DNA from 3 places in the Glutamicibacter mishrai genome. Region 2 is predicted to be linked to each of the others. Evidence: riboswitches for the same ligand, from Rfam matches in the RefSeq annotation. Region 2 holds a riboswitch; each other region holds the start of a gene.

Region 1 (7,594 bases), 930 kb from region 2:
CATACCTTCATCCCCACCTTTTCAGGAGATCAAAGTATGCAACGATCAAGTGTGCGCGCACTGGCTGGTGCCGCAATCCTCTGTCTGGGATTGGGCGCCTTCAGCGCGATTCCGGCGAGCGCCGAGCCACGCCAGACCGAGAAGACCCCGACCGCCACTGGTACCGGCGGAGCGGTTTCTTCGGTCGATCCGGAAGCTTCAGCCGCAGGCATCGAAGTCCTGCGCAAGGGAGGCAACGCGGTGGATGCCGCGGTCGCCACAGCAGCGGCGCTGGGCGTGACCGAACCCTACAGTGCCGGTATCGGCGGCGGCGGATACTTCATGTACTACGACGCGGCCACCGGCAAGGTCAACACCATTGACGGACGCGAAACCGCACCGGCTTCCACTCCGCACGATGCCTTTATCGACCCGAGCACCGGCGAACCCTACAACTTCACTCCGGAACTGGTAACCAGCGGAGCTGCTGTAGGCGTTCCCGGCACCGTCGCCACCTGGCAGCGGGCCCTGGATAACTGGGGATCGCAAAGCCTGAAGCAGGTTCTGCGCCCGGCAACCCAGGTCGCTTCGCGTGGATTTGTGGTTGATGAGACCTTCCGCGAACAGACACTGGATAACAAGGAACGCTTCGAAGCATTCGCCTCGACCAGCGATTTGTTCCTCCCCGATGGAGATGCACCGCAGGTCGGAGCCATCTTCAAGAATCCCGAACTGGCCGACACCTACCGATTGCTGGCCAAGGAAGGCCCCAAGGCGTTCTACCAGGGAGATCTGGCCGCTGAAATTTCCCAGACGGTCCAGGCCCCGCCCAAGGTCGAAGACACCAAGCTGCCGGTTCCGGCAGGCTTTGTCAGCACCGATGACCTTGCGAACTACGAGGTGGCTGAGCAGAAGCCGACCTCGGTGGATTACCGAGGATTGGATGTCTTCGGCATGGCTCCATCGTCCAGCGGTGGCACCACCATGGGTGAATCGCTGAACATCCTGGGCAACTATGACCTGTCCTCGATGGAGCCGGCCGACGCCTTGCACCACTACTTCGAGGCCACTGCGCTGGCCTACGCTGACCGCGGCAAGTACGTCGGTGATCCTGCATTCGTCGACGTGCCGACCAAGACGCTGACCAGCAAGCTCTTTGGTGATGACCGCGCCTGCGCGCTGAACCCGGAGCAGGCGGCAACCAAGCCGGTGGCACCGGGTGATATCGAGAATTTTGATGGCCAGTGCCCGGCGGCAACCACCGAGCCTGCCGTGGAGCAGGATACCGAGAACATGTCCACCACCCACCTGTCGGTCGTGGACCGTTGGGGCAACGTGGTGTCCTACACGCTGACCATCGAGCAGACCGGCGGCTCGGGCATGGTGGTCCCGGGCCGAGGCTTCCTTCTGAATAACGAGCTTACGGACTTCTCCACCGTCTATGATCCAGAGGATCCCAACCGCATCGAGCCAGGCAAGCGCCCGCGTTCTTCCATGGCGCCGACCATCGTGCTGCGTGATGGCGAGCCGGTGCTGGCTATTGGCTCCCCGGGTGGCTCCACGATTATCACCACGGTGCTGCAGACCCTGCTCAACCGCTATGACCTGGGCATGGACATCAGCCAGGCAATCGCCGCCCCACGCGCCTCGCAGCGCAATACCGCAGCGGTGACCGCGGAGCCGGAATTCATCACCCAGTACGGCTCAGCATTGGAAGCTTTCGGCCATAAGCTCACCCCGGCCGGGGATTCCTTCACCCCGCAGGCAGAGATCGGCGCGGTGGAAGCCGTGGAGATCAATGCCGATGGAACGCTGACCGCAGCGGCCGAACCGGTACGCCGCGGCGGAGGCTCCGCCATGGTGGTGGCTCCCGCCAAGTAAGCCCTCAAGACAACGCCGGCTCCGTCCACCCATGAGGGTGGACGGAGCCGGCGCTGGTTTAAGGTCGAGGATTCTTGCCCGCTGATCAGCCCTGGGCGGCCAGCCGGTTGGAAATCTTGAACTGCGCTGCGCGGTGGGTGTCCTTCACGCGGTCGCCGGCTCCGAAGAGCTTGTTGCGCAGCGAGCCTTCAGCGTACTCGGCCTTGTACGCGCCACGGGCCTGCAGCTCGGGAACAACGTACTCGACGACGTCTTCGAAGGTCGCCGGGGTGACAGCGTAGGCCAGGTTGAAGCCGTCCACGTCGGTGTAGTCCACCCAGTCGATGAGCTTCTCGGCCACCTCGGCGCCGGAGCCGACGGTGATCGGGCCGAAGCCGCCCACCCCCACCCACTCGGCCAGCTGGCGGATGGTCCATGGGTTGCCGTCATCGCCGCTGGCCTTCTGGAAGGTTTCCACGGTGGACTGGATGGCGTTGGACTTCAGGTTGGCGCCCAATGGCTCATCCGGGTTCAGCTCCGACAGGTCAACGCCCATCCAACCGGAGATCAGCACCTGGGCGCCTTCAACGTCGGCGTAGGACTTGTAGTCCTCGTACTTGGCCTGGGCCTTCTCGGACGTCTCATCGGTGATGATGGTCTGCATCGCGAAGATCTTCACATCGTAGCGGTCGCGGCCGGCGGCCTCGGCGGCGTCGCGGATCTTGGTGACGGTGGCCTTGAGGATTTCGCGGGTCGGGCTGGTCACGAAGACCGCCTCGGCGTTTTCCGATGCGAACTTGATGCCGCGCGAGGAGGCGCCGGCCTGGTAGATCACCGGGGTGCGCTGGGTGGAAGGCTCGGTGATGGCAATGCCCGGCACCTTGAAGTACTTGCCTTCGTGCTCGATGTTGTGCACCTTGGCCGGATCGGTGTAGATCCCGGTTTCCTTGTTGTTCTGCACGGCGTCGTCTTCCCACGAGCCTTCGAGCAGCTTGTAGACCACTTCGAGGTATTCATCGGCGTGGTTGTAGCGCTCGTCGTGCTCCATCTGGTCTTCCTGGCCCATATTGCGGGCGGCCGATGGCAGGTAGCCGGTCACGACGTTCCAGCCCACGCGGCCGTTGGTCAGGTGATCCAGGGTGGCCAGTCGGCGGGCGAAAGCGTAAGGGTGCTCGTAGGCGGTGCCGGCGGTGACGCCGAAGCCGAGGTTCTCGGTGACGGCGGCCATGGCGGAGACCAGCATCATCGGGTCGTTCACCGGTGCCTGGGCGCCGGAACGCAGCGGGGATTCGTTGGTGCCGTTGAAGACATCGTAGGTGCCCAGCACGTCGGCGATGAACAGGCCATCGAACTTGCCCTTTTCCAGCACCTTGGCCAGGTGGGTCCAGTAGCCGATGGTGTTGTAGGTCGAAGCCTTGTCATCCGGGTGGCGCCAGAGGCCTGGCGACTGGTGCACCACGCAGTTCATGTCGAATGCGTTGAAAAGGATTTCGCGCTGCTGGCTCATTGTTGTTCCCCTTGCCATGGTTGGGTAGTGGTGAAGTCTGTTGGTCGGCGTTCAGGCGCCGTAGCCTCGATGGTTGCTGTCTTCGCCGGTGACTGAGAGCCGTTGCGGCTGGACAGCATTGATTTCGTAGTCCCCCACGATGCGGGCCTTGTAGATGGCCGGGTTGTGGGTGGCGATGGTGCGGGCGTTGCGCCAGTGCCGGTCCAGGTTGCACACGACGCTGGTGGATGATGCCCCCAGCCCGTCGAAGAGCTTGCTGGTAGCGCCGATCACCAGTGGCTGGACGATGGTTTGCGCGCGGTTCGCCGCGAGCTCGCACACTGCGTAGCGTTCCTCGTCGTTCAGCCCCAGATCAACCAGCGCAGCTTCTACTTCAAGGACCGCTCCGATCACCACCGAGTCGGCGGCGAAGGATTCAGCGGAGACCTCGCCGACCAGTTGCAGCACCTGTGGTTCGCGGTGCACCGGCACGCCGGTGCCGGTGGTGAAGATGCGGGTCCGGTTCTGCACCGAGATGCGCAGGTCATTCAGGGCGGCCCGGGCGATGCCTGCCTGGACGGCCATGAGCACCAGCTGGAAGATCGCGGCCTCGGAGTCGTTGGATTGCTGGGGCATGAACGAGTCCACCGGCACCTGATGGAATTCGGTGGTGCCGGTTCCGGTCAGGCCCTGGCCGAACCCGTCCCAGTCGTCGAGGATCTTCACACCGCTGTGCTGGGTGGAGACCACGGCGATCTGGCGTCCGGGCAAGTCCGGGTGGGCTACGGCCACGGTGGTCCAGTCGGCGAAGATGGTGCCGGTGCAGTAGTACTTCTCGCCGTTGACCAGCCACCGGCCATCCACCTGGCTGGTCTTGGTGTTCAGAGTGCCCAGGGCGTTGCCGCCTCGTTCGGTGTAGGCGTTGCCGACAATCTGTCCGGCGGCGATGCGGGCAATCCACTTGCTGCGCAGTTCCTGGTCATCAAGGACCAGGACGTTCTCCACGAAGGCGATATGGGCGCGCCATAGCTGGCCGACATGAGAATCAGCTTCGGAAAGCTCGATGAGCAGGCGGAATACGTCGACCAGGCGGGCGCCGTATCCGCCATCGGCTACCGGGATGCGCAGCGCGCCGAAACGCTCGCGGTTGAGCAGGCCCACCTGTTCGAAGGGCAGGACCCGGTTGCGGTCGCGGTCCTTGGCGGTGGCTGCGATCTGAGCGAAGACCGGACGGAAGATTTCGGCCAAGCGGTCGTATTGCTCATCTGCGCCGGGGCCGGGCGTGACTTTCAGCAGCTGCCGGGTGGGCAGCTGCTCTTCGAATTCATCGAGTCCCAAGGCGCTGGCCTGTGAAGGGTCGCTGAGCTGGTTGAAGTCCATGCCGGGGGTGTTTGGCGACTCGCCAAATGACATCAGAAGTCCTCAATTCTTTCCATCGGTCCTGGCGGTAGCACCGTCCCGCGATTCGGGTGGTTGCTGCGGCGTCGTCGAGCCAGATCTCTTAGCCGCTCTGGATGGGTTGTCATTCATTTGTAGCCGTAACAAACCGGTGCTTCCAAGCCACGAAGTCACATTTCGTCCCCGCGGCGTACCGGTTTGACAGGCAGGTTGCACAGTCAATGGCGCTTCACGCCGAAGATGACTTGATCAACAACGCCCATCATCGATCAAACAGGCATTCAATGAAATAAGTAACGAAATATCCCGCGCATGTGACGGAGTTATCGAAGATTTTTCATGTTACGCAAGATTTGCATTCAATTCCTTCGAAACCCTGTAATGGACGTGTAACCATCCCGAGCGGCCGAGAGATCTGGCTCAGTGACGCCGCAGCAACCACCTATGGATGAGACCACTTTCCATAGGCCGGTGCTACCGCCAGGACCGATGGAGATGATCATGGCACTGAGCTTTGCACAGCCTCAGGCGCACGACCCGGCCCACCCCTCGACCGCACTGGGTGTCGACTTCAGCGAGGTATCACGCACCTTCACCACCAAGAAGGAAAGCCGCAAACGACTGCGAATGTCGCAAGACAATTCATGTTTCGCCCTGATATGACGCATGCAAGAACGCAGCAGAATTGCTCGGCGCATCCAGGGGCCTAGGCTTCTTGCTCACCGACTCGCAGAACAACGGCAGGCTTGACGGGCTGATCATGACCATCATCTTGCTCTCCATCGCCGAACGCTGGGCCATCAAACGCTGGACCTGATTCCAGCGCATCGCTAGAACCACCATTTTTTCATCAATACTGTTCAAGGAATTTTCTGTCATGACCATCGAATCGGCATCAACCTCAACTCTTGCCTCGGAGGAAGCACGCCAAGCATTCTGGGATGAAGCGGCACGCCTCCTTGATTGGGACACCAATTGGCACACCACCAGCCAGATCGTCCCGGCTGATCCAGCCGCCAAGCGCGGCCCGCAGATCTCCTGGTATCTGGGCGGCAAGCTCAACGCCGCGGTGAACTGCGCCGACCGCCACGTAGCCGCCGGGCGCGGTGAGAAAGTGGCGCTGTACTTCGAGGGTGAGCCCGGAGACCGGGTAGCCGTCACCTACAAGAACCTGCAAGAACGCGTCAGCCAGGCGGCCAACGCGCTGGAATCCCTGGGCGTGGTCAAGGGCGACCGCGTGGTCATCTACCTCCCGGTGCTCATTGAAACCATCGTCATCACCCTGGCCTGCGCCCGCATCGGCGCCATCCACTCGCTGGTCTTCGGCGGCTTCTCCGCCGAGGCCCTGAAGTTCCGCGTAGAAGACACCAAGGCCAAGGTGCTGGTGACCACCGATGGCCAGTTCCGCCGCGGCACCTCGGTGCCAGTGAAGGACAACGCCGATGAAGCGGTCTCCGGCGAGAACGAAATCGAAAAGGTCCTGGTCATTCGCCGCACCGGCGATGAGATCCCGTGGACCGAAGGCCGCGACGTGTGGTGGCACGATGTTGTCGACACCCAGTCCACCGAACATGAGGCTCAGTTCTTCGACTCGGAAACTCCGCTGTTCATCATGTACACCTCCGGCACCACCGGACAGCCCAAGGGCCTGGTGCACACCACCGGCGGATACCTGACCCAGGCCGCCGCCAGCTACAACATGCTCTTCGCCAACCCGGATCCTTCCCAGCGCGATCAAGACGTGCACTGGTGCACCGCGGACCTTGCCTGGGTTACCGCCCACACCTACGAGATCTACGGTCCGCTGGCCAACGGCGTCACCCAGGTGATTTATGAAGGCGTCCCCAACGCCCCGCATCCAGGACGCCACTTTGAAGTCATCGAACGCTACAAGGTCACCAGCTACTACACCGCGCCCACCCTGGTTCGCTCGTTGATGGGCTGGTTCCCGGACGGCATCCCCGCACAGTACGACCTGTCCTCCATCAACACCGGCGGCACCGTGGGCGAAGCAGTGAACCCGGAAGCGTGGAAGTGGTTCCGCGAACAGCTGGGGCGCGATACCCCGGCCGGCCTGCCCATGGTGGATACCTGGTGGCAGTCCGAGTCCGGCGCGACCATCCTCTCCCCGCTGCCGACCGACGACTACTTCAAGCCGGGCTGCGCTGCCCGCGCTTTGCCGGGAGTCTCGGTGGACATTGTTGATGGCCAGGGCCAGCGCGTTGCGCCGAATACCCAGGGCAATATCGTCATCACCCAGACCGGTCCGTCGATGGCGCGTACCGTATGGGGCAACCCGGAACGCTACTACACCAGCTACTGGGAACAGTATGTCCAGCAGGGCTGGTTCCTCGCCGGTGACGGCGCGCGCTTTGACCAGGATGGAGATATCTTCATCCTGGGCCGCACCGATGACGTGATCAACATTTCCGGCCACCGGCTGTCCACCATTGAAATCGAGTCCGCGCTGGTCACCAACCCGGGTGTTGTCGAGGCCGGTGTGTGCCCGACTCCGGATGCCAAGACTGGCCACGCGGCGACCGCTTTTGTGGTGCCTTTGGATAAGTCGCTGATTGCCGAGAATCCTGATGAGCAGCTCGCTGCCCGCCAGGCGAAGTTCATCGCTGAGCTGCGCTCCACGGTCACCACGCAGATTGGCCCGATCGCCAAGCCGCGCGATGTGGTGCTCGTTCCTGATGTACCCAAGACGCGCTCAGGCAAGATCATGCGCCGGTTGCTCACCCAGCTGTTCGAGGGGACCACACTCGGCGATACCACCAGCTTGCAGAATGAACCGTGCATTCCCGAGATCAACGCGATCTGCCGGGCACGCGGCTAGGCTCACCGGCCCGCCCCGCTTAAATAGTTGAA
Region 2 (7,594 bases):
AGCTTCGCGCTGGCACCGTCCCCTTCGCCTACCAGTGAGGGGTCCAAAGCCAGCTGGCGAAGCAGCGTCAAGGACTGCAAGATCTTGAATCTGTTCGAATCAACATCATCCACCAAACCGAGCACTTCCTGACGCACACGCTGGAAACGACGATCATAGGCTTTACGGTGGCTTGGCTCCAGTTCCACTTCCAGGATCTGTTCGGTCTTGGCAGGTAATTCTGGCACAACTTGTTCTTTGGTACGGCGAAGGACGAAAGGACGCAGACGGCTCTTGAGCCGATCCAGCCGTTCCTTGTCCCCATCAGCGATCTGCTTTTGGTAATTGTCTTTGAAGGCGTTTTGACCGCCCAGCAATCCGGGAGCAGCCATCGAAACCAGAGCCCACAGTTCCATCAGGTTATTTTCCATCGGAGTGCCGGTGACCACGAATTTGCATGGAACTGGCAGCTGCCGAGCTTGCTTGTAGCCCTTGGATGTGTGGTTCTTTAGCTGTTGCGCCTCATCCATGATCATGACGGAAAAGCCGGCGGCTTCGAATTCCTCATAGGACAGCCGGAAGATCGTATAGCTGGTTACGATCAGCTGGGCATCGCCCAACTGATCGGCTACGGTTTGGCCGGCCTTCTTGGCTGTCGAGGTAATGCCCCACGTTTTGAGGTTCGGGGTGAATCGGTGGGCTTCATTGATCCAGTTGCCTACGACGGATGTCGGAGCCAGGACGAGGAACTTTTGATCTGGATTCTCAAGGCGGGCCTGTTCGAGACAAGCCAGCAATTGGACGGTCTTGCCCAGCCCCATGTCATCTGCGAGTACCCCGCCCAACGAGTGGGTGCGCAGGAAATTCAACCATGAAAGCCCCTGTTCCTGGTAGGGGCGAAGGTTCGCTTTGAAGCTTTCGGGAAGCTGCACCTTTTGAAGTTCTTCACCGCGGCTGAGCTCATTCATGTTCTGCAACCACTGGCTATGCTGGGCTTCGATGATGCCCAGATCCAGCAGCTCGTGCCACCAGTCAATGCTTAGCTTGTGGACTCGAATCGTATTGCCTTCGACTTTGCCTAGTTCGCCAGCTTCTGCGATCAGCTGGCGCAATTGCGCGAAGTCTTCACTTGCAATGGGAATGACCGTCATGTCTTCAAGGACCAAGTAATCCAATCGCAGAGTGAGTGCTGCCAGCAACAACGCGAAGGGCACCTTGATGTCATCGATGGTGACTTCGACCGTTAGATCAAACCAGTCGCCGGTGTTTTCACCGGCCTCGATAGAGACCGTTGCCGGCGTATCAAGGATCCGATACTTAGGTAGCTGATTCTGCGCTTCGATGAGAATATCTGGGTGTTCTTCAAGCAACGGCAGGGTATAGACCATGAAGTCGATGGACTCATCGATGCTCAACTCGCGGTCCTCGTAGATCCCGCGTGAATTCACGTTGCCTAACGCCGAGTCGTCGCCCAATTTATCCTTGATTGAAGCCAAGATCTCTTTTTCGACGCTGCGCTGCTTGGTCGCTTTGGGCGCGTACTTCCACGAATAGTGCAGATTCACCGTTTCGGCAGTGCTGGAAACTCGCAGCCTCAACACCGGGCGAGGAGGCTCGGGAATGGCGTAGGAAACGTCAGCGCTTTTCAACGGTGCCAATGCCCTCATGCGGTCCAGATGGGAATCTTCGAATCGTTGGACATCGGTTGACGGAATGAACTGCACACCAGAAGCGATAAAGGTCGCTAGCTCGCCCGAAACGGGCTCGGCAAATTCGGCCAGTCCCCAGTCCTTGGATTTCTCCAGCGGTTTCGACGAATACGCCAAAAGAGCTGGCGGGTTGCCGATAGGCAATAAGTGAGTGTGCTCCTCTACAGGTCCTCTGAGGATGCCTTCTACCGTCAACCCGTTCTCGCCGCGACGCATATCCAGGTACGCCTGGGCCTGTACCTCGCTGAAGTTCACTTCAGATTTGCCTGAAGTGGCACCGTTGATGATCGCTACGCCAGCGTCCCGAAGCTCTCCAAATGCAGCTATCAAGTCCCTGCCGGGCACCTCCATCAAGGAAATCCAGTCCTTGGCTTCCCAGAAATGACCATACTTCTGCTTTTCTGCGTGCTCTCGCAGACGGTTCAGTTCAATTACCGCTCGGCGCTGTTCCCGAGGGAAATGTTCGTCAAAGGCCACTGATTTCCAGCTCACCCCGGACTGCACCCAAGGACTCTTGCTTCCCCGCTTAGCTGGGCGCGCTTGAAGAGTCAGCAGGTCGTCGCCACCATACCGAGGCGTTCTAAGAATCTTCAGGATCAGCCCCAAAGGTTCTTCAATAATGTCTATTTCGTCCTCGGGCACCGGCAACAGTCGGTTAAGATTTCGCTCCCACTGAGGTACTGCATTGCGACGCCACGCGTATGGGTCCGATTCGATGTCAGAAACAATCAGCGGATCATCCTCGTCGCTGAGGACCTCTAGGAGTAACGCCGCCACCTCTGCGCAGCTTTTTTCGGATGGATGCCCTGAGCAAAATCCTTCAAATTCAATGCGATCCCCCACAATGTGGAAATTCGCCACCACTTCAAGACCTGCGACCAGGCCGGTGACGCCTGAACTGCTAACCCTTTGGTATCGGTCAACGTCTTGAACGAGACCCGCTTTGTGATACATCCGTCCAGCACGAAGTTCATCGTCAGAGACCAATAAGTCCAGAGATTCAAAGTTCAGCTGGAATTCCATCATCGCCATCCAAAAGTAGTGCGTTAGAGCGGATTGCTACCCTCCATCCTATCGATGCATAGCGACAAGACAGCCATGACGAAACGTTAAGTGGATACTTTACCGAGCCCAGTGTTAGCGGATAAAAAGGAACTACTGAATCACGAGTTCCACTCATCAAGGCCCTGGCTGAGCGGACGGCAACCCTTGAGCCATTGTGCGGGGTGCCCCAGGTGACGATTCGACGCATCTTGAAATCCAAGATCGTAAACGATGGCGCCCCCTGCGCCAGAAAGGGGATGACTCCCCCATGTCTCACGCAACAGCAAAACTCTCAGTAGCCGAGGACCGTTCACAGCGCCTTCAAGAAGCAGGTGCAGGTTGGGGCGAACGGATTTCCGCCGCACCGCATAGCGCCGCGTTGACCTTTACGGTCCAGGGCGAAGGCTTTGATTCGGTGGCCAGCAATATCCGCGCCGGCAAGCATACCTTCACCGTCGATGAACCAGCAGCGCTCGGTGGCAGCGACGTGGCCGCCAGCCCCGTTGAATACGCTTTGGCAGCTTTGGTGTCCTGCCAGGTCGTGGTCTATCGGCTCTACGCCGAGAACCTGGGAATCCAGGTTGACGATGTCCAGATCACTGCGGACGGGCAGCTCGATGTCCGCGGGCTCTTCGGCATCGATCCTTCCATCCGCCCCGGCTTCTCTTCGGTGGACCTGAAGGTGCAGATTGCTGGTCCGGAATCCGCCGAACGCTACGAGGAATTGCGCCAGGCAGTAGATGCACACTGCCCCGTGCTTGACCTCTTCGCCAACCCGGTGCCCGTCACCACCTCGGTGCAGCTGATCGAAGCCAGCTAGCCTAAGCTGAAAACAGCAGTGCACTGTGGCGGCCATTGATACTACTGGCCGCCACAGTGCACTTTGGGACTCGCGAGAGCTACTGGTCCAGGAAGTTGAGCAGCACCTTGCCCGAGGTCGAGGAGTCCTTGGCGGTTTCAAAGGCTTCAATCCCATCAACCACTGGGAACTCATGGGTGACGGCTGCACCTATCTGCAGGGAGCCGTCGGCCAGGGCTTCGAGCACCTGATCGATTTCGCCGTTGAAGCGGAAGGAACCGACTAGTTCCAGTTCCCGGGTGATGGCCAGTGAAATCAGCGCGGGCTGTTCGCCGCTTGGCAACAGGCCCACCATGACCACTCGGCCACCACGCACTGCGCCGCGGACCGCTGAGGCCAAGCCGCGATAGTTGCCGCTGGCCTCGATCACCACATCTGCGTTGATGTTGGCGATGGCTTCCTGGTCATCGGCGCGCAGGGTGGAGGTGGCGCCCAGTTCCCGGGCGATGGCCAATGGCTTCTCGTGCATATCCACTGCGATGATCTCGCTGGCGCCGCCACGCTTGAGCACTGCCACAGCGAGCGCGCCGATAGGGCCGGCCCCGATCACCAGGGCCTTTTTGCCTGAGACATCTCCGGCACGCGAAACGGCATGCCACGCCACCGCTGCCGGTTCGGCCAGCGCGGCATCGCGCAGCGAGAGTCCCCCAGGCAGTTCGCGCAGCATGCGCGTTGGCAGGTTCACTTCGCGAGCGAAGGCGCCTTCGGTGTGCGGGTAACGGGCGGCCGAGCCGAGGTAGGTGCAGCCCGGGGAAAGATTCGGACGATCTGCCGGGTACGGTTCGCCGGTGTCCCCCGGTGTTGCGGGGTGCACGGCGATCTTGGTTCCGGCTGCTGGCCCGCTGCCATCGGTGGCGGCTTCAATGACAGTTCCCACGATCTCGTGTCCGAGAATCATCGGTGCCCTGAGGATGGATTCCCCGGCGGCGCCGTGGCTCCAGTAGTGCAGGTCCGATCCGCAGATGCCGCCGTACGCGATGGCGATGCGTGCTTCGTCGGCCTTCGGTGCCGGCACGTCGATCTGTTCGATGCGCAGGTCTCCGGCGGCGTGGGCGACCACAGCCATGGTCGTGGAGGAAAGGGTGCTAGACGACAACGCTCATGCCTCCGTCGATGAAAATGGTTTGCCCGTTGACGTAGTTGGAGCCATCCGATGCCAGCCAGATGGCCGGGCCGGCCAGGTCCTCGACGGTGCCCCAGCGGGCAGCCGGGGTGCGGCCCAGGATCCACGAGTTGAACTTTTCATCGTCCACCAGGTTCTGGGTCATCTCAGTGTGGATGTAGCCCGGTGCGATGCCATTGATCTGCAGTCCAGCGCCAGCCCATTCGGCGGTCATGGCGCGGGTGAGGTTGCGCAGGCCGCCCTTGGCTGCGGTGTAGGCGGAAATGGTCGGGCGGGCCAGGTCGGTTTGCACCGAACAGATATTGATGATCTTGCCTTCGCCGCGTTCCACCATGCCGCGGGCTACTTCGCGTCCTACCAGGAAGGCGCTGGTCAGGTTGGTATCGATCACTCGCTGCCAGTCGGCGACTTCCAAATCCAGCATGGGCACGCGGTGCTGGATTCCGGCGTTGTTCACCAGGATGCGGATGGCGCCGATGTTCTTTTCGATGGCTGCGATGTTCTCGCGTACGGAGGCGTCATCGGTGACGTCGAAGCAGACGCTGTGGACCCGCTCTTCTCCGTAGCGGCTGGTGAAGTCCGCAGCGGTTTCGGCCAGGCGCTGTTCGTCCCGGCCGTGCAGGATGATGGTGGCTCCGGCGTTGGCCAGGGCGCGGGCCAGTTCGCGGCCGATGCCGCGGGAGGACCCGGTGACTAGGGCCAATCGTCCGGATAGGTCAAAGAGTTGACTCATGAATTCCCTCGCATGGAAGTGTCGATGGTTCATCGACGGGAACCCACTGCCGGTAAAAACCAGCTGCCGTATCCGCAAAAGTAGCCCCGTCGCTTTCCCAAAACATATCAGACATAAGGGAGTCGTGGAGCTATAAAGTCCTACTTATTGAGTTGTTACGCTCCCGGCTACATCGACCGCGTCTGCGAGTAGAACCAGTTGATGTGCTCTTCGAGCAGCTGGGCTGCGCGCTCGCGCTGCCCTGTGGCGAAGGCGTGGTGGATGGCCTTGTGCTGGCGGCGCAGAACGCGCACCACCGGCTGCCATGCCTCATCGCTGGGCACCGAGTCGGAGACGTAATCGCTGATTGAATTGCGCAGCGATTCCATCATGGATTCGACCACCGAGTTGCCGGCCATGGACGCGAGCAGCACATGGAATTCTGCATCAATGCGGTGGAAGGCCTCGCGCGAGAGCTGCGGATCATCCATGCGCATGATCAACACCGCGGTGCGGTCGATCACCTGCTGGGCATAGACCGGGTCACGTGGGTTCATTTGCGCGGCCCAGGTCTCCAGCAGGATGCGCGACTCGACGATCTCGCGGACGTTGATCCCCTTGGCCGCCAAGTGCAGGCGCAAAGCCTGCGAAATGCCGGCCGAGGGGTTGGAGATGATCACCGCTCCGGAGTTGGGTCCGGAGCCGGTGGAAGTCTTGATAATGCCCATCACGTCAAGGATGCGGATGGCATCGCGCACCGAGGCGCGGGAGATCCCATGCTGCTCCGCGAGCGCACGTTCACCGGGAAGCTGGTCCCCCACGGACAACTTCTCGGTACGCAGATCTTCCTCAATTGCTTGAAGCACGATCTGGTACGCACGCGGAGCTGGGTTAATTGGCATCGGATCTATTTTAGCCGGTCAGCTAACTATGGAAGCATCCAGGAGAGCACCGGGGTGGACTGCAGGTAGACCAGGGCGCACAGCACCAGCAGCATGCCGACCGACCATCCGGCGACCTTCTTCAGGATCACCGATTCCTGGCCTTCCATCTTCACGCTGGTTGCGGCGATGGCCAGGTTCTGCGGGGAGATCAGCTTGCCGACCACGCCGCCGGAGGTGTTGGCGGCAACCAGCAGGTTCGGATCGATGCCGGCATTGATGCCAGCTGTTTGCTGCAGCTTGGCGAACAGTGCGTTGGCCGAGGTGTCCGAACCGGTCACCGCGGTGCCGATCCAGCCCAGGATTGGCGAGAGGAAGGCGAAGAATCCGCCGGCGCCAGCCAGCCAGGTGCCCACGGTGATGGTCTGGCCGGACAGGTTCATCACGTAGGCCAGACCCAGCACCGAGAGGATGGTCAGCGCGGCGAAGCGCATGTTGTAGATGGTCTTGCCGATCTCGGACAGGCCTTCGCCGAAGGTCATCGCGTACTTGCCGCCACCGGTATTGCGCGAGTAGACAAAGGCGACGATCACGCCGGTGATCAGCAGCAGGGTGCCTGGCGAGGAGAGCCAGGAGAAGGTGTATATGGTCGAGGAGACGGCCTCGCCATCGGCATTGACCACCTTGCCATGCAGGCCCGGCCAGCCGAACTTGATGTCGGTGCTCGCCAGCCAGGCCGGGATATCGATGCCCAGCTTCCACAGCTTGGCCAGTCCGAAGATCACGATCACCAGCAGGTATGGGAACAGCGCCATCCAGGTGTTGGCCTTTTCCAGCTTGTTGCCGCTCTCCACCGGCAATGCGGCGGCTTCGGCGGTCAGCACGCGGGCACGAGCCTCGTCGGCGCCCTTGGGAGTCCAGAAGCGCAGCAGGATCACCGCGGCGGCCAGGCCAACGAGCGAAGCGACGATGTCGGTCAGTTCGTAGGAGAAATAAGTGGAGCACAGCCACTGGGCGATGCCGAAGGAGATGCCGATGGTCAGCGTGGCTGGAAGTACCTGGCGCACACCGCGCCAGCCATCGAGGATCAAGACCAGGATGGTGGGAACGAACAGTGCCAGCAGCGGCGACTGGTGGCCGACGACTGCACCGATTTCATGGGCAGGGATGCCGGTCAGCGCGCCGGCCGTGGTGATCGGAATGGCCACGGCGCCAAAGGCCACCGGTGCGGTATTCGCGATCAGCACGGCGCAGGCTGCGCGCAACGGGGAGAGGCCCAGGGCCAGC
Region 3 (7,594 bases), 440 kb from region 2:
AGCGGGCATCGTGATCCAGCTGCCGGGTCATGCCCAGGTTGCGGGCCGCCGACTCCAGGTAGCTGGTCACCACATTCCATCCGATGCGCCCGCGGGTGAGGTGATCCAGCGAGGAGAACTTCCGGGCCAACGCGTAGGGCTGTTCGTAGGTCAGCGCGCTGGTCACCGCGAAGCCGAGATTTTTCGTGGCCGCGGCCATGGCGGAAACCTGCATGAACGGATCATTCAGCGGCACCTGGTCGGCGTCGAGCAGCGCTGGCCCGCTGGAGTTCTGGTACACGTCATAGATGCCCAGCACATCGGCGAGGAACAAAGCGTCGAATCCACCGCGCTCCAGGGTCTTGGCCAGATCAACCCAGTATTCAAGGGTGTTGTACTCATCGGCCCTATTCTGCGGATGCCGCCAGAGCCCCGGGCTTTGATGGCTGACGCAGGTCATGTCAAAGGCGTTCAGGTGGATGCGCTTGCTCATTAGTTGCTTCTTCCCTTTGCGGTGGTGGTCAGTGCTTGGCGCTTTGCCGTGCGCAGTAGCGCGAAAATGCCGGTTGCCGATTGGCCCTTGGACTGCCCGAGCACCACGGCGGCGAGCAGGATCGCCAGCAGCACCAGGCCGCGAGCCAGGTCCTGCCAGAAGAAGGACAGGCCGATCAGGTTCAGCCCGTTATCCAGCAGGCCGAAGATCACCACGCCGATCAGCGTTCCGCCCACGGACACCCGTCCGTAGCGGCTGATGGTTGCCCCGATGAAGACCGCTCCGATGGCATCCATCAGGTAGGCCTGGCCGCTGCCCGGAACATAGCCGTTGGAGCGTGCGGCCAGCACCACTCCGGCGAATCCGGCGATGACCGCGCACAGCAGGTACGCGCTGGCAATCAGCGTATTGATCCGCAGGCCCGAGATCTTCGCCGCGCTGGGCTGTTCGCCGGCCATGGTCAGCTTGCGCCCATAACGGGTGATGCCAAGAAGCAGAGCCACTACCACGGCAATGGATACCGCGTTGATGATGGCGGCATCGATGTCCAGGAAGTAGCCGCGCCCGATCACGGCAAAACCATCGGGCACCAGTGGCGCTGAAAGGTAGATCGGCGCGCCGCCGCTGGTCAGCAGCTGCTGCACGCTGGTGCCGACAAACCAGACACTCAAGGTGGCCAGAAAGGCAGGGATCCGCAGAACCACGATCAACAGCGCATTCACCAGCCCCACGACCAGGGCGAAAAGCAATCCACCGGCCACAGCCACCCACGCACGATACCCGTCGTGGATCAGCCAGGCGCTGGCCAAGGCACCCAAGTCGAGGGCCACGCCAATCGACAGGTCAATGCCGCCGGCCCGCACCACCAGGGTCAGGCCAATGGCAACCAACGCCAGGAGCGCTACCTGCCCCAGGATTCCCACGAGGTTTCCCGCCGTGAAGAACACCGGGCTGAGCACCGAGAACACCATGAGGATCAGGGCCAGGGTTCCAGGAGCCACCAACCGCGATGCCTGGAAGGAGCCGCGCTTTTTGGCGCTTCCGGTGGTTGGGGATTCAGGGGTCGGCGCCGAGGGCGCGGCAAGAGTTTGAGCGGTACTCATCGGTTCTTCCTTCCGCGCAGGGTCACGCTGGCCAGAACCAGCAAGATCAGCAGGCCCTTGGCTGCGCCCACCCACTGGCTGGCAACGCCGAGCAGGGTCAGCCCGTTATCCAGGGCGGCGACGAACACTGCGGCCAGTACGGTGCCGACAACGCTGACCAGTCGCCGGCGGGAGAAGATCATGGACATATAGGCCACCAGGATGATGTCCAGCAGGATCTGCGTTCCGATGCCGGGAACCGCAGCCGAGAGCCTTGCCACCAAGAGCGTCCCAGCCAGGCCCGCCAAGGCCGAACTGAGCACATAGCTGGCCAGCCGGTATTTGCGGGGATCCAGCCCGGCCACCTGGGCGGCGGTAGGGTTCTGGCCGACAGCATAGGAATTCACACCCCAGCTGGTCTTGCCATAAACCCACCAGCCGGCGGCCCCGATGATGATCAGCAGCCAGGCCGCCAGCGGGATCCCGAGGAAAACACTGCCCCGGGCAGCCTCGAAGAAGCCGCCGGACACGGCGATCTTCAGGTTCTGACTGAAGACCAGTTCCAGCGAAGCGGCCACGCCCATGGTGGCCAAGGTTGCCAGCAGCGGGCGCAGGCCCAGGGTCACCGAGATCCCGTTGATCACGCCGATCGCGGTAGCCACCAGCACTCCGTAGAGCACCGCAAGCAACCCCGGAGTGCCGGTGGCGGCAGCCAGCGCGGTCACGGTGCCGGAGAGTCCTGCCACCGCGCCGGTGGACAGGTCGATGCCGCCGTTCAGGACATCATCGCCGCCAGCGATGATCACGATCGCGAGGCCCACCCCGGCAATGCCGAAGACCGAAGCCTGGGTCAAGATGGTGGCGATATTCGATGCCGTCAGGAAAAATGGCGAGCCGAAAACGAAGAGCAGCAGTACCGCGGTGATGCCGGCATAGCCGATCCAGGCGGCCAGGCTCGGCTTCTTGCCGCGTGCGCTGCGCGCCGGTGCGTCGTTGACGGTGGCAATGGCGGTGCTCATGCGTTCACCTCTTCTCGTGGTGTTCCGGTTCCTTGGCCGCTGGAGGCCAATTGCAAGATTCGTTCGGTGGTCACTTCGGCGGAGGACAGCTCGGCGATGATCCGGCCCCGATAGAGGACCAGCACTCGATCGGCCAGCCCCGCTACTTCTTCCAGATCAACGCTGACCATCAATGCGGCCGCGCCGTCGTCGACCAGCTGGTTGATCTGCGCGTAGATATGCGCACGGCTTCCCACGTCCACACCCGAGGTGGGCTGGTCCAGCACCAGCACATCGGATCCCTTGGCCAGCCAGCGGGCCAGGACGGCTTTCTGCTGGTTGCCGCCGGAGAGGCCCGAAGCCACGGCTTCGGGATCAGCCGGGCGGATGTCCAGGCGCTGCACCAGTTCGCTGGCTGCCGCGCGCTCCTTGCGCGCGTCGAGCAGTCCCAGCCGGCGGCCGAGTTTGCGCAGGCTCGCGGCAGCGATATTCTCGCGCACGGTATTGCGCAGGAAGATGCCATCCTGATGCCGGTTCGAGGGGACGTAGGCGCCGGCGCGGGCGGCGAAGTCCGCGGCGGATTTCACCGGGTGGCCATGCAATAGCGCGGTTCCGGCGTGTGGTTGGTTCCCGGTCACCGCATCGGCGAGCACCTCGATCCCCGATCCCACCAGGCCGGTCACAGCCACGATTTCCCCGGGCGCCACCGAAAGATTGATGTCGCTCAGCTTCCCGGCGACCGACAGGTTCGAGAGCTCAAGGGCAGGCTCCCCCTGCTGTGCGGGTGCCTCGCGCTTCTGATGCGAGAACTCGTTGACCTGGTTTCCCAGCATCAGGCCAATGACATCCTCGATGCTGTCACCGGCGGCAAAACTGGCGTCGCCGGCATTCTTGCCATTGCGCAGCACGGTAATCCGGTCGGTAATCTGCTGCAGTTCCTGCAGATAGTGGGAGATGAAGATGATGCCCACTGAGCGATCACGCAGATGCCGGATCGTATCGAAGAGCTGTTCAACCTCATCATTGGCCAGCGGCGCGGTCGGCTCATCGAGGATCAGCACCTTGGGCTCTGCCAGCACGGCGCGGGCTATCTGGATCAGCTGCTGCTGGGCAACGCTCAGCTCGTCAACGAAGGCCGAGGCATCCAGCTCTTGGCCGGTGGTGCGCAGGATGTCGGCTCGGGCCGACTCTTGCACGGTGCGCTCATGGCGCCAGAGCCCGCGGCTCTTGCTCGTGCCCAGATACAGCTGCTCGGCTACGGTCAGGCGTCCGGCCAGATGGCGGTCCTGGTGGATTACCTCGATGCCTAGAGCTTCCGCGTCCGCGGGGCGGCGGATCTGCACCGCGTTGCCAGCCAGTTCGATCTGGCCGGTATCCAGGGTGTACAGGCCGGTGAGGATCTTGATCAGCGTGGACTTGCCGGCACCGTTTTCGCCGACTAAGCCCAGGACTTCGCCGGCCCGGAGCTGCAGGTGGACATCGTCGAGCACCTTCACGGCTCCGAAGGATTTGTTGATCCCGGCCATGCTCAGCAATGCATTAGATGCCGTTGTCATTGCGCACCTGATTCACGTTGTCCTTGTCGACAAAAATCGGCTCAGCATAGCTGGTGCTCGGAACCTTGTCGGTTTGCCCATCGAGGAACAGGGCGATGTTGGTGGCCGAGGTAGCCGCAATCTGCTTGGTGGGCTGGGCGACAGTGAACTGGTAGGAGCTCTGCGGGTCCGCGATCAGATCCAAGGCTCCGGGTTCCGCGTCGACGCCATAGAGCTTGATGTCATTATCGGTGGGGTCGATGGCCTGCGCCGCTCCGATCAGCGGCATGTCCCAGCACGACCAGATCGCGTCGACTTCGCCCTCGGGCAGCCTGCGCAGCTGATCCTGGATCTGGTTCTTGGCATCCTCGATGGTGCCCTCGTACTTGTCCTGGAGTTCAGGGGTGATCTTCTCGATATTCGGGTAGTCTTCGAGCACCAGGTTCAGGCTGTTGTAGCGAATTCGGCACGGCGTCACGCCGGGGAAGCCATTGAAGACCAGGATCTTGCCCTTGCCGTGCAGGTCTTCTGCCATGGTGCGGGCCAGCGTGGTGCCGACATTCCAGTTGTCGCTGGTGACGTTGTTCTTCGAGTATTCGCTCTGGAAGTCGATGGTGAACAGCGGGATCCCGGTGGCGTCCACCTTGGCCAGGGCAGGTGTGAGCGTCTGCGCATCACCCAGGATCACCACGATGGCGTCCGGCGACTGGGTAATCAGGTTTTCCACGTCGGAAACGTGCTTCTCATCCTTGGCTTCGGCCTGGGTAGCGACGACCTCGCCGCCGAGTTCCTTGATGCGTTCCTGGATCTGCTGGTAGACCACACGCGAGTAGTCGTGCAGGATATCCTTGGCCGCGATGCCGACCTTTTTGCCTTCAAGCGTAGGAACGTTCTCGAGCTTCTGCTCGGCTTGCGGGTTGCTGCTTTGCGCCGCGACCGGAGCGACTTCCGGGCGGGGTTCCTTCAACGAGCAACCCGCGAGCAGCGTGGTTGCCGCCAGGGCAACAACCATAAGCTTCAGGATGTTCGGGCGAGTGCGAGTCATGCCGTCCCTCTCTTAGACAGATAGAACCGAGGGATCCCGAACAGAAGTCCTTGCTTCTCGACCCGGGAGCTCCATCGAACCTGGCTTTAGCACTATCTGCAGGATGCAGACTTGCTGCGGCGTCGCGGAGCCAGGTCTCTCAGCCGCTCTGGATGGGTGTCATTCGAGTCAAACATCGATCCGCCAAGGTGGCTATTACAGCGTCATGGGAGGGAACACTGCGTCAGATCTCTTCACAAATCCGGGGTTTTCGACGGCTTGAAGCCCATTGGACGCTTGAAAAGCGCGTCATATGTCCGCATATTACGTTCTCTGGTTCGCAGTGTTCCTGTTGTTTGAACCGGATAAGTCCCGTATGGCTTGGGTCTAGAAAAATATCAAAATCATATAGACTGAATCTAAAGACACTAATCGATAGGACACGCGCGTGGACCTAACCAGCACATTGAGCCTGATGTTCGGGTTGCTAGTACTCACACTCACCGCGGGCATACTGGCTCGCATGGGAGCCCAAGGGCGCATACCGCGCAACAACAGCGTTGGCGTGAAGACCCGTCACACCCTGGCCAGCGATGAAGCCTGGCTGGCAGCGCACCGTGAAGCTGCGCCAATCCTTCAGATCTTTGGCATAACTGGCTGGCTGTTTTTGATCGCCTCGGCAATCTTCTGTTTCATGCAGAATTTCACCGTAGCTTTTACCGTAACCGCTATCGGCTTTGCCCTAGGCGTCACCATGATGCTGGTTGCCGCTTCCAAGGGGAACAAGGTCGCCAAAGAGCTCTCCGCTTGAACGCCAGTTAAAGAGAACACCGCGCCATCAATGAAGCGTTCGTTGATGGCGCGGCGCTGATAAGAATTGCCCGACAGGCCCCCTAGAGCAGGACCGCCCCGAGGATCCAGACGGTGGCAAACGCCGCAGTACCCTGGATCGCCGTGGCAACACTGAGGGTCTTGTACGCGGTGATCACCGGAATCCGGCTGAGCTGCGAGACCACCCAGAAGTATGAGTCGTTCGCATGCGAAACAACCATCGCACCGGCGCCGACCGCCAACACGCTCAGCACCATTCCCAGCTCGGAATCCAGCCCCAGCGATCCAAGCATCGGAGCAACCAGCGCGGAGGTGGTCACCATCGACACCGTGGACGAGCCCTGCGCCGACTTCAACGCGGCGGCAATCAAGAATGGCACGGCCAGCCCCAGGCCCAGGCCGCTCAAGGAACCTGAGAGGAATTCGGTCAGCTTGGAGGAGGCCAGCACGGCGCCGAAGGCCGCCCCAGCGCCGGTGATCAGCAGGATCGGTGCGGCGGTACGCACTGCCTCGTTCATCTGGTCATTGAAGTCGGAGAGCTTCTTGTCCCCGCTCAGCAGCGGCGTGGCCGAGAGCAGGCCGAAGATCAGTGCGATCACCGGGGTGCCGATGAACGACAGGACCTCAACCAGCGTGCCCTCGCCCAGAGGCTGTGATGGCAATTTGGCGATGGACGCGGCACAGATCAAAACCAGCGGCACCAGGATCGGCAGGAACGCCAAGACCGGATGCGGCAATTTGCCGAAGCTTGCACGCAGCTGCTCGTAGTCCAGGTCGGCCAGATCGTTCTCGTCGTCCGAAGCCATCGGCGTCCACTGGGACTTGTTGAACCTGCTGGCGTAGGCCAGGCCGGCCAGCGCGGAGATGGCAGCGACCGGCAGGCCCACGGCGATGATCAGCCCGAGGTTATCGGCGATGCCGATGCTCTCGGCGGCGGCCAGCGGCCCGGGAGTCGGAGGAACCATGGTGTGGGTGGCGTACAGGCCGGTCATCAGCGCCACCGAGGTCGCCAGCGCCGATACCCCGGTGCGCAGCGTGATGGCCTTGCGCAGCGAGTTGAGCACCACGTAGCCCGAGTCGCAGAAGACCGGAATGGAGACGATGTAGCCGATGATCGTCAACGTCAGATTCGGGAATCTGGTGCCCAGCACCTTGATCAGCGCGTCGGCCATCGAAATGGCGGCGCCCGAACGTTCCAGGATGATGCCGATCATCGTCCCGAAAAGGATCACCAGGCCGATATTGCCCATGGTGTTGCCGAACGCCGTGGTGACGGTGCTGGCCACTTCGGCCAAGGGGATCTTGTAGGCGAATGCGGCAAGTATGGCGGCGCCGATCAGCGCGAGGAAGGGGCTGATTTTCCAGCGCGCTGTCACCAGCACAATGGCGATCACGAGGATCAACAGAACAATTAGCTCGTACACGGTTGGTTGGCTCCTTTGCCACGGTCTGCGGTGTACTCTCCGGCAAAACGGCTCAAGCTTTGGTGGTTCGGAGAGTTTGCAATGAGCCAATACTAGGAAAGCGGCAAAAGATAACCTATGGGCATGCGCCCAGAATTCCTAGGGCGCAATACGTGAAATGTGTGCGTGGAGACTAAGGCTGCGCCCTCGAAGGCAACAAGCAGCAGCTCTACCAATTTGCAGGTTGGT

The links. Region 2 has a riboswitch for S-adenosylmethionine ahead of D3791_RS05360 (OsmC family protein). Riboswitches for the same ligand answer to the same signal wherever they lie in the genome.
Region 1: it holds a riboswitch for S-adenosylmethionine, as region 2 does, so the genes downstream of both, D3791_RS09720 (acyl-CoA dehydrogenase family protein) here and D3791_RS05360 (OsmC family protein) in region 2, are expected to answer to the same signal.
Region 3: it holds a riboswitch for S-adenosylmethionine, as region 2 does, so the genes downstream of both, D3791_RS07430 (substrate-binding domain-containing protein) here and D3791_RS05360 (OsmC family protein) in region 2, are expected to answer to the same signal.

What each region holds. Positions count from the first base shown of each region.
Region 1 covers NZ_CP032549.1:2,053,414-2,061,007, reverse strand. The annotation lists gene ggt (gamma-glutamyltransferase) at 37-1,860, shown strand; gene D3791_RS09725 (LLM class flavin-dependent oxidoreductase) at 1,946-3,346, opposite strand; gene D3791_RS09720 (acyl-CoA dehydrogenase family protein) at 3,398-4,738, opposite strand; SAM riboswitch class I at 4,755-4,846, opposite strand; SAM riboswitch class I at 5,114-5,219, shown strand; gene D3791_RS09715 (hypothetical protein) at 5,225-5,386, shown strand; partial or broken gene D3791_RS09710 (ABC transporter permease) at 5,400-5,540, shown strand; gene acs (acetate--CoA ligase) at 5,601-7,562, shown strand.
Region 2 covers NZ_CP032549.1:1,127,369-1,134,962, forward strand. The annotation lists gene D3791_RS05355 (DEAD/DEAH box helicase) at 1-2,465, opposite strand, end outside; SAM riboswitch class IV at 2,850-2,969, shown strand; gene D3791_RS05360 (OsmC family protein) at 3,001-3,552, shown strand; gene D3791_RS05365 (L-idonate 5-dehydrogenase) at 3,632-4,657, opposite strand; gene D3791_RS05370 (SDR family oxidoreductase) at 4,677-5,447, opposite strand; gene D3791_RS05375 (FadR/GntR family transcriptional regulator) at 5,615-6,328, opposite strand; gene D3791_RS05380 (L-lactate permease) at 6,355-7,594, opposite strand, start outside.
Region 3 covers NZ_CP032549.1:1,564,557-1,572,150, forward strand. The annotation lists gene D3791_RS07410 (LLM class flavin-dependent oxidoreductase) at 1-472, opposite strand, end outside; gene D3791_RS07415 (ABC transporter permease) at 472-1,575, opposite strand; gene D3791_RS07420 (ABC transporter permease) at 1,572-2,573, opposite strand; gene D3791_RS07425 (sugar ABC transporter ATP-binding protein) at 2,570-4,108, opposite strand; gene D3791_RS07430 (substrate-binding domain-containing protein) at 4,092-5,132, opposite strand; SAM riboswitch class I at 5,201-5,291, opposite strand; gene D3791_RS07435 (SdpI family protein) at 5,560-5,922, shown strand; gene D3791_RS07440 (GntP family permease) at 6,005-7,366, opposite strand.